DNA from 2 places in the Cupriavidus sp. L7L genome. Region 2 is predicted to be linked to the other one. Evidence: riboswitches for the same ligand, from Rfam matches in the RefSeq annotation. Region 2 holds a riboswitch; the other holds the start of a gene.
What was found. Region 2 has a riboswitch for glycine ahead of E1J61_RS06905 (D-amino acid dehydrogenase). Riboswitches for the same ligand answer to the same signal wherever they lie in the genome.
Positions count from the first base shown of each region.

Region 1: it holds a riboswitch for glycine, as region 2 does, so the genes downstream of both, gcvT (glycine cleavage system aminomethyltransferase GcvT) here and E1J61_RS06905 (D-amino acid dehydrogenase) in region 2, are expected to answer to the same signal.

Region 1 covers NZ_SMNY01000048.1:127,056-131,539, reverse strand. Annotated here, with positions in the region: gene gcvP (aminomethyl-transferring glycine dehydrogenase) at 1-338, opposite strand, end outside; gene gcvH (glycine cleavage system protein GcvH) at 438-818, opposite strand; gene gcvT (glycine cleavage system aminomethyltransferase GcvT) at 918-2,045, opposite strand; glycine riboswitch at 2,140-2,264, opposite strand; glycine riboswitch at 2,286-2,372, opposite strand; gene E1J61_RS31795 (glycine zipper 2TM domain-containing protein) at 2,442-2,672, opposite strand; gene E1J61_RS31790 (UvrD-helicase domain-containing protein) at 2,938-4,484, shown strand, end outside.
Region 2 covers NZ_SMNY01000007.1:55,328-59,811, reverse strand. Annotated here, with positions in the region: gene E1J61_RS06915 (thiolase domain-containing protein) at 1-109, shown strand, start outside; gene E1J61_RS06910 (Zn-ribbon domain-containing OB-fold protein) at 134-532, shown strand; gene E1J61_RS06905 (D-amino acid dehydrogenase) at 663-1,928, opposite strand; glycine riboswitch at 1,983-2,113, opposite strand; glycine riboswitch at 2,114-2,215, opposite strand; gene E1J61_RS06900 (TonB-dependent receptor) at 2,470-4,484, shown strand, end outside.

The DNA of each region.
Region 1 (4,484 bases), on a different contig from region 2:
ACGACCGCGGGCGTGACGGTGTTGTAGTAGCCCTGGCCGATAAAGCTCTTCAGTACGCGGTTCTTGCGCGCCAGGCCGCGCAGTTTGGCCAGTGCGGCTTCCTCGCTCAGCGGCTCGGTGAACTCGCCCATCGGCATGCCGTCGCGGCGGCGGATGGCGGCGGGGATCACGGCATCGATCAGCGCGGCGCGGCTGTCGTAGCCGAGCACCTTCAGCATGTGCTGCTGTTCGGGGGTATCGGGGCCGATGTGGCGGGCGGCGAAGGCGTCGCGCGCCTCCAGTTCGGCCAGCGTGGGCCGGTTACCTTGGGCGGCGGTCATGGGAAGCGGGGCGTTCATTGGCAAGAACCTCGTGGGGAGCGCTGCGGCAGGTGGTCAGCCGTGCCGCGGCGCTGCAAATGCTGTGTGCCGATCCCGGGTGCGGGACCGGCGGGGCGATCAGGCGCCGACGCTGGCCTTGTACGCGTCGGCCGACATCAGGCCGTTGACGTCGTCGCTGTTGGCCGGCTTGAGCTTGAACAGCCAGGCGTCGAAGGCATTGGCATTGACGCTTTCCGGCTCGGCCGTGGCGGCTTCGTTGACGGCGATCACTTCGCCGGCCACCGGGGCGTAGATATCGGAAGCGGCCTTCACCGATTCCACCACTGCCAGCGCGTCGCCGGCACCGACCGACTTGCCCACTTCGGGCAGTTCCAGGAAGACGATGTCGCCCAGCGCATCCTGTGCGTGGTCGGTGATGCCAATGGTGAGCGTGCCGTCGGCTTCGACGCGCACCCACTCATGCGACTCGGTGTATTTGAGGTCGGCGGGGAAATTCATGAAGGTTCTCCGGATTCAGATCTGTTTCTTGTTGGGTGATGCCTGCCCGGCAACGCTGCCGGCAGGCGAGGGCGACCGTTGGGTGAGCGGATGTTTCCCTTAGCTCACGAGTGCCTTGCCATTACGCACAAACGGCAGTTTAACCACAGTCGCGTTGAGTTTGCGGTCGCGGATCTCCACCTGCACGGTGTCGCCGACGTTCACGCCCTGCGGCAGGCGCGCGAACGCGATCGATTGCGACAGCGAGGGGCTGAAGGTGCCGCTGGTGATTTCGCCGTCACCGGCGGCGGTGATGACCTTCTGGTGGGCGCGCAGCACGCCACCTTTGTCGCGCAGGATCAGGCCGAGGAATTGCTGGCGCGAGCCGGCCGCGGCCAGTGCCGCCTTGCCGGTGAAGTCGCGCTCGCTCTGCAGGTCGACGGTCCAGGCCAGGCCCGCGTCCAGCGGCGAGGTGCTGATATCCATGTCCTGGCCATACAGGTTCATGCCGGCTTCCAGGCGCAGCGTGTCGCGCGCGCCCAGGCCGGCCGGGCGCACGCCCGCGGCATTCAGTTTTTCCCACAGGCCGGCGACGCTGGCCACCGGCACCACCAGCTCGAAGCCGTCTTCGCCGGTGTAGCCGGTGCGCGCGACCATGACTTCGCCAAGTGCGGGGTCCTGCACCACGACAGCGTTGAACGGCTTGAGCGCATCGGAAGGCTGGGTCGACGGGAAGGTACTCCACACCTTGGCGCGGGCGTTAGGCCCCTGCACCGCGACGATCGCCAGCGGCTGCGCGCCCGCGGGCGCAACATCTTCACGGCGCGGGGTGATGGTCACGCCGCTGCCGGTGGCGTCGTTGCGCGCACGGATCCAGTCGATATCGCCGACCGCGGTGCTGGCGTTGACCACCAGGCGGAAACGGTCCTCGGCAAAGAAATAGACGATCAGGTCGTCGATCACGCCGCCTTTTTCGTCGAGCATGCACGAGTACAGCGCCTTGCCCGGCGTCTGCAGCTTGTCGACGTTGTTGGCCAGCAGGCCGCGCAGGAAGGCGCGGGTATTGGGGCCGCTGAGATCGACCACGCACATGTGCGACACGTCGAACATGCCGGCGTCGGTGCGCACGGCGTTGTGTTCTTCGATCTGGGAGCCGTAGTTGACCGGCATGTCCCAGCCGCCGAAGTCGACCATGCGGGCGCCGAGGGCGCGGTGGATGGCGTTGAGGGGCGTGGCCTGGAGCGTCATGGAATCCTCGGGGGCAATGTCGGGTTGCGAAAACAAAAAAGGGCCACCCGCCGCAACGATCGCTATGCCAATGGCCAAGCAATCCGCTGCGGCGGATGACCCCTCTGTCCTCGATACCTGAGAGATTACGAGGCGGATTCGTTGAATCCCGTCCTCGCGCGCCCCTTCGGTGGGCACGCTCGCCACGAATGGCGGGTGCCGCTCTCCAGAGTGCGGCATGCATCGTGTGCATGTTGCATGCCGATCCGAGCGGTCCGTGGTGCCTGAGAGTTTTCGGGTGATACCCCTTCGGCGGCGCAGATATGCGCGCTCTCCCGGTCGGATGCGCGCAATGTACGGGAGGGCCCTGCCTTTGTCAACGCGGCAGGCGCCCCCCGCCAGCAGCCATTCGCCCTATCAACGGCGATGGTCGTCGGTCATTACGTTACCGACCACGCCGCCCAGGGCGGCACCGCCCAGCGTGCCTGCGGCACTACCGTGCGTCAACGCAGCACCGCCGGCCGCGCCCACGCCGGCACCAATGACCGTGTTGCGCTGCTTCGGTGTCATGTCGGCACAGCCGGTGGCCAGGGCCGCAACGGCTATGCCGGCCATCGTCGCTTTGGAAAAGGCTCGTAGCATTTTCATGATGGGCTCCGAAAGTAACTTTGAGTACGTTCGGGACGCAGGTCTGCCATCCCGCCATACTGGTTAGAGGAGGGCCCGGACGCCCGGTTTTGGGACTTACCAAGTGTTACTTCGGTAACGTCCCCGCCCCCGGAAAAAGCGGTTCCCGCTGACTGATCAGGGCCGGCCCAGCGTGTTAACATGATTAGCTTTGCGTCCGGCGCCGCCCCATGTGGTGTACAGGGCGCGACGCCGTCCCGACCACCCCACGCAAGCATTCCCGCGCATGAGCCACGGCCTCAACGCCGCCCAATCTGAAGCCGTCCGCTATCTGGACGGACCCTGCCTCGTCCTTGCCGGGGCGGGCTCGGGCAAGACCCGCGTGATCACGCAGAAGATCGCGCACCTGATCGAAGACAAGGGCTTCGAGCCGCGCCATATCGCCGCCGTCACCTTCACCAACAAGGCTGCCAAGGAGATGCAGGAACGCATCGGCAAGCTGATGGAAGGCAAGACCACGCGCGAGGGCAAGCGCATCCCGCTCAGGCAGCTCACAGTCTGTACCTTCCACTCGCTGGGCGTGCAGATTCTGCGCATGGAGGCGGAACACGTCGGCCTGAAGCCGCAGTTCTCGATCATGGATTCGGACGACTGCTTCGGCCTGATCCAGGAGCAGCTCGGCACCACCGACAAGAAGCTGATCCGCGGCGTGCAGAGCACGATCTCGCTGTGGAAGAACGGCATGGTCGACCCCGAGGCCGCGATCGCGCAGGCGGCCAATGCCGACGAGCACCAGGCCGCGCTGGTCTACCGCAACTACGTCGCCACGCTGAACGCGTACCAGGCGGTGGATTTCGACGACCTGATCCGCTTGCCCGCGGAACTGTTCGCGCGCAACGAAGCGGTACAGCTCAAGTGGCAGAACCGGCTGCGCTACTTCCTGGTCGACGAGTACCAGGATACCAACGCCTGCCAGTACCAGCTGCTCAAGCTGCTGGCGGGGGGCTCGCATCTGCGCGCGCCGGCCTTTACCGCGGTGGGCGACGACGACCAGGCCATCTACGGCTGGCGCGGCGCCACGCTGGACAACCTGCGCGGGCTGCAGACCGACTTCCCCGACCTCAAGGTGATCAAGCTGGAGCAGAACTACCGCTCCACCGTGCGCATCCTGGAAGCGGCCAACGCGGTCATCGCCAACAATCCCAAGCTCTTTGACAAGAAGCTGTGGAGCGAGCACGGCATGGGCGATCCCATCGCCATCCACCCGATGAACGACGAGGAGCACGAGGCGGAGTCGGTGGTGTTCCGCCTGTCGGCGCACAAGTTCGAGCGCCGCGCGCAGTTCCGCGACTACGCCATCCTGTACCGCGGCAACCACCAGGCGCGGCTGTTCGAGCAGATCCTGCGGCGCGAGCGCATTCCCTATGTGCTGTCGGGTGGCCAGAGCTTCTTCGACAAGGCCGAGATCAAGGACATCTGCGCCTACCTGCGCCTGATCGCCAATCCCGACGACGATCCCGCCTTTATCCGCGCGATCACCACGCCGCGCCGCGGCGTCGGCAATACCACGCTCGAAGTGCTGGGCACGTTTGCCGGGCAGGCCAAGGTGTCGTTGTTCGAGGCGGCGATGATGGGCGGCATCGAGGGCAAGCTGCAGCCGCGCCAGCTGGAGCCGCTGCGCGTGTTCTGCGAATCGATGGTGCGGCTGGCCGACCGCGCGGCCAAAGATCCGGCCACCGAAGTGCTCGACGACCTGATGGCCGGCATCCACTACGAGGCATACCTGTACGACAGCTTCGACGAGCGCCAGGCGCAGTCACGCTGGACCAACAC
Region 2 (4,484 bases):
GCATCCGGCGGTGCAGGTGAAGAACTGCGACCTGGCGCTGGCGCAAGGCACCGGCGGCTACCTGGGCTCGCGCCACGGCAGCGCCACCCTGATCCTCGAGCGCGAATAATGAACGATCGCCGGAGCAACTGACATGACGACCCCGCACACTCCCATGGCCTACAAGGCCCCGGACGAACAGCCCGACAACATCGAATTCTGGCAGGCCGCGCGCGAAGGCCGGCTGCTGGTCAAGCACTGCCAGTCATGCGGCAAGACGCACTGGTATCCGCGCACGCTGTGCCCGTTCTGCATGGGCGATACGGTCTGGAAGACCGCCAGCGGCCGCGGCACCATCTACTCGTACAGCGTCACGCGCAAGGCTGGCCCGCAGGCGTATTGCATTGCCTATGTGACGCTGGACGAGGGCGTGACCATGATGACCCATATCGTCGATTGCGATCTCGATGCGGTGCGCATCGGGCAGAAGGTGAAGGTCAGGTTCGCGCCCAGCGTGGATGGGGCGCCGGTGCCGGTGTTTGCGCCGGCCTGAGCGGTTCACGGCGGGCGGTGGCGCTTCACTCCGTGGAGGCTCCCGCCCTCTCCCCCGTTCCTCTCCCGCGAGCGGGAGGGGCTGGGGAGAGGGCCAGCGCTGGCAATAGCGAGGCGCTCAACTGGCAATCTCAAGCCTTGGCAAGTCCCAGCGAGCCCACGCCCGAGACCTTCGGTTCAACCAGCGCCTGCTCCACCACCCCCGCCACCATATCCGCCGTCACCGCCGACAGCGTCCAGCCAAGGTGCCCATGCCCGGTGTTGTAGAACACGCACCGGGCCCGCCCCCGCCCAACACGCGGCAGCATATCCGGCAGCATCGGCCGCAGCCCCGCCCACGGCACCACGCTGCGCGTGCTGACGCCGGGGAAGCACTGTTGCACCCATTCCACCAGCGGCCGGATGCGGTCGGCGCGGATGTCGCGGTTGAAGCCGTTGAACTCCGCGGTGCCGGCCACGCGGAAGCGGTCGTCGCCCAGGCGGCTGGTGACCAGCTTGGTTTCATCGTCGAGCAGGCTGACGGTCGGCGCCGCGGTGCGGCTGCCCGCGTCGTTCAGGTTGACGGTGATGGAATAGCCCTTGACCGGATAGATGTTGACGCGGTCGCCCAGCCCGGCGGCCAGCGCGCGGCTGGCGGTGCCGGCGCAGATCACCGCGCCGTCGAAGGTCGAGGTGGCGCTGTCCGCGCCTTCCTGCACGGTCACGCTGGCGCTGCGGCCATCGGTGGTGACCTTGCGCACGTCCTCGCCGTAGCGGCAGTGCACGCCCATGCGCTCGATGGCGGCGGCCAGGCCGCTGGTGAACTTGTGGATGTCGCCGGTCGAATCGCTTTCGGTGAAATAGCCGCCGTAGTAGGTGCCGGCCAGCGTCGGCTCGATTGCGCGCATTTCCGCCGGCGTTACCGCGCGGCGCTCCAGCCCGCCCTGCGCCAGCAGCGCCGAGACGCGGCCCGCGTGCTCGAAGCCCGCCTTGTCGCGATAGATATGCAGGATGCCTTCGCGCTTGTGGTCGAAGTCGATGCCTTCCTGCGCCGCCCACGCGAACAGGTGCTCGCGCGCCGCGATGGCCAGGCGCGCGGTCTCGATGGTGTTGCGGCGGTAATGCGGGATCGAGGCGATGAACTCGGCGAACCAGCTCAGCTTGTGCCAGCTCGGGCGCGGGTTGACCAGCAGCGGGGCGTCGCTGCGCAGCATCCACTTCAGGCCCTTGATGATGGTGGACCAGTGCGTCCACACCTCGGCATTGGAGGCGGATAGCTGCCCTCCGTTGGCGAACGAGGTTTCCATCGCGGCGTAGCGGTGGCGCTCGAACAGGGTGACGGAGAATCCGCGCCGGGCGAGCGCGTAGGCCGTGGTGACACCGGTGATGCCACCGCCGATGACGGCGATTGTCTTCATGATCTGGCAGTCCAGAAACGTCGGGGTGGGAGCCCGCACGCGACATGCGTGGCGGACGCCCCCTCTGTTCCTGACCTGAGAGATTCACGACAGTCGCCGGTGGTGCCCGGGGGTACCGGTGGCGGGGGCCGCTTGCTCCTTCGGTATGCCGGCTGACGATGGCGGCATTCTTCAGAGTGCTGTGACGCGTGATACCGGTCCTTTTGCCTGAGAGTTTCCGGGGCGGTTGCTCCTTCGGCGCTGTCCGCGGCGGCTGCCGCCGGATCAGTCTCTCCCAGCATCACGTTGGCGCGAACGCCAATCCGCGCAAATCTAGAGACAAAGGCCGCATGTGGATATGCGGGTAAACGCGAATAGAGCCAGGCGTGTTCGCATGGATGGGGCGAGTCGCTTCCGTACCGGCGCGGCGCTATGTCGCACTGCGTCAAGCCGACCCGCCCCCTAGAATGTCAGCACTCGCTACGCGGAGGAAGTGCGCCGTAGCACGAGCCGGATACGGCGCACCGGTCGGGCGAGCCAGAAGAACAGAATAGGTATTCCAGTGAGAAGAAATCGGATTGCGCTGGCCGCGTCGGCCGCGCTGATGGGCCCCGGCATCGCCGGCGCCCAGCCGGATGAACCCGTCAGCGCGCCGCAGCCCTTGCAGGAAGTCGTGGTCTCGGCGAAGCCCGGGCGCGGCGAAACGCCGGCCACGCCGCCCAATACGCCATCGCCCGCCTACGGCATCAGCGCCGCACGCATGGCGGACTTCAACGTGGTCAACACCGAAGACGCGCTCAAGTACGCGCCCAACCTCGCCGTGCGCAAGCGCTTCATCGGCGATATGAACTCGATCATCTCGGTGCGCAGCACCAGCTCGCGCCAGTCGGCGCGCGGGCTGGTCTATGCCGACGGCCTGCTGCTGTCCAACCTGCTGGGCTCCGATTTCACCTTCCCGCCGCGCTGGTCGCTGGTCAACGCCGCCGAGATCGAGCGCGTCGACGTGCTGTATGGCCCGTATTCGGCGCTGTACCCGGGCAACTCGCTGGGCGCGACCGTGCTGATCAGTACGCGCACACCGCAGAAGTTCGAGGGCGATGCCAGCGTGCAGCTGTTCACGCAGCGCTTCAACCTGTACGGCACGCACGACAGTTTCAACGGCGTGCACGCCAACGCCTACGTGGGCGACCGCGCCGGGCCGTTCTCGTGGCTGGTCAGCGTCGACCGGCAGGACAGCAAGAGCCAGCCGCTGAGCTTCTACACCGCGGCGCGCTCCAGCGTGCGGGCGACTTCGGCCGACAAGCCCGTGACGGGCGCCTACTTCGACCAGGACCAGACCGGCGCCGACCGCACCGTGATGGGCGTCAACAGCGAGGGCGTCACGCACACCGTGCAGGACCAGCTCAAGCTCAAGCTCGGCTACGACATCACCAATACCCTGCAGGCGCAATTCACCGCCGCCTACTGGCAGCAGGACCGCTCCAGCGCCACCGGCAGCTACCTGCGCGATGCCGACGGCAACGTGGTGTCGAGCGGCCCGGTCAATATCGGCGGCTTCCGCTACGTGATCCCCGCCAACGCGTTTGCGCCGGGCAATGGCGAGGACGCGCGCTGGCTCTACGGCCTGTCGCTGCGCACGCGCAACGAGACCGGGTGGAATTTCTCCGGCGTGGCATCGCTGTTCGATGTCACCAAGGACATCAGCCGCACCGCCAGCACCGCGGGCAATGGCCCGGGCACGGTGACCTATGGCGACGGCACCGGCTGGCGCACGCTCGACCTGAAGGCCGACTACCGCCCGCAGCAGCTCAAGGGCGGCCACTGGGTCACCCTCGGCTACCACTACGACAACTACCGGCTCAGCAACACCACCTACAACACCTCGGACTGGCAGGCCGCCACCATCTCCGCGTTCAACAACGCCTTTGCCGGCAAGACCGAGACGCAGGCGCTGTACGCGCAGGACGCGTGGTACTTCGCCGAGGACTGGAAGCTGATCCCGGGCGTGCGCTGGGAGCACTGGCGCGCCTATGACGGCAGCCGCAGCCAGCCGGGCGTAGATGTCGCCTACCCGGTGCGCAGCGAGTCCAACTGGTCGCCCAAGCTGGCGCTGGAAAAGGCCATCGGTCAGGACTGGCTGGGCCGGCTGTCGCTCGGCCAGGCCTGGCGCTACCCAACCGTCGCCGAGCTGTTCCAGGGCCGCATCACCGGCACCTCGCTGATCAACAACGATCCCAACCTGAAGCCGGAGCGCTCGTTCTCGAAGGACCTGACCTTCGAACGCACGGTCGACCGTTCGTACTTCCGCGTGTCGGTGTATGAAGACGACATCCGCGATGCGCTGGTCAGCCAGACCAATACCACGGTGTTCCCCACCGTCACCAGTTTCCAGAACGTGGACCGCGTGCGTACGCGCGGCATCGAGCTTGCCTACGACGGGCGCGACGTGCTGATCAGCGGCTTCGACCTGTCGGCCAGCGGCGCGTACAACCATTCCAAGACGCTGGAGAATGCCAATAACCCGGCATCGGTGGGCAAGTATTTCTATCGCATCCCGCAGTGGCGCGCGAACCTGGT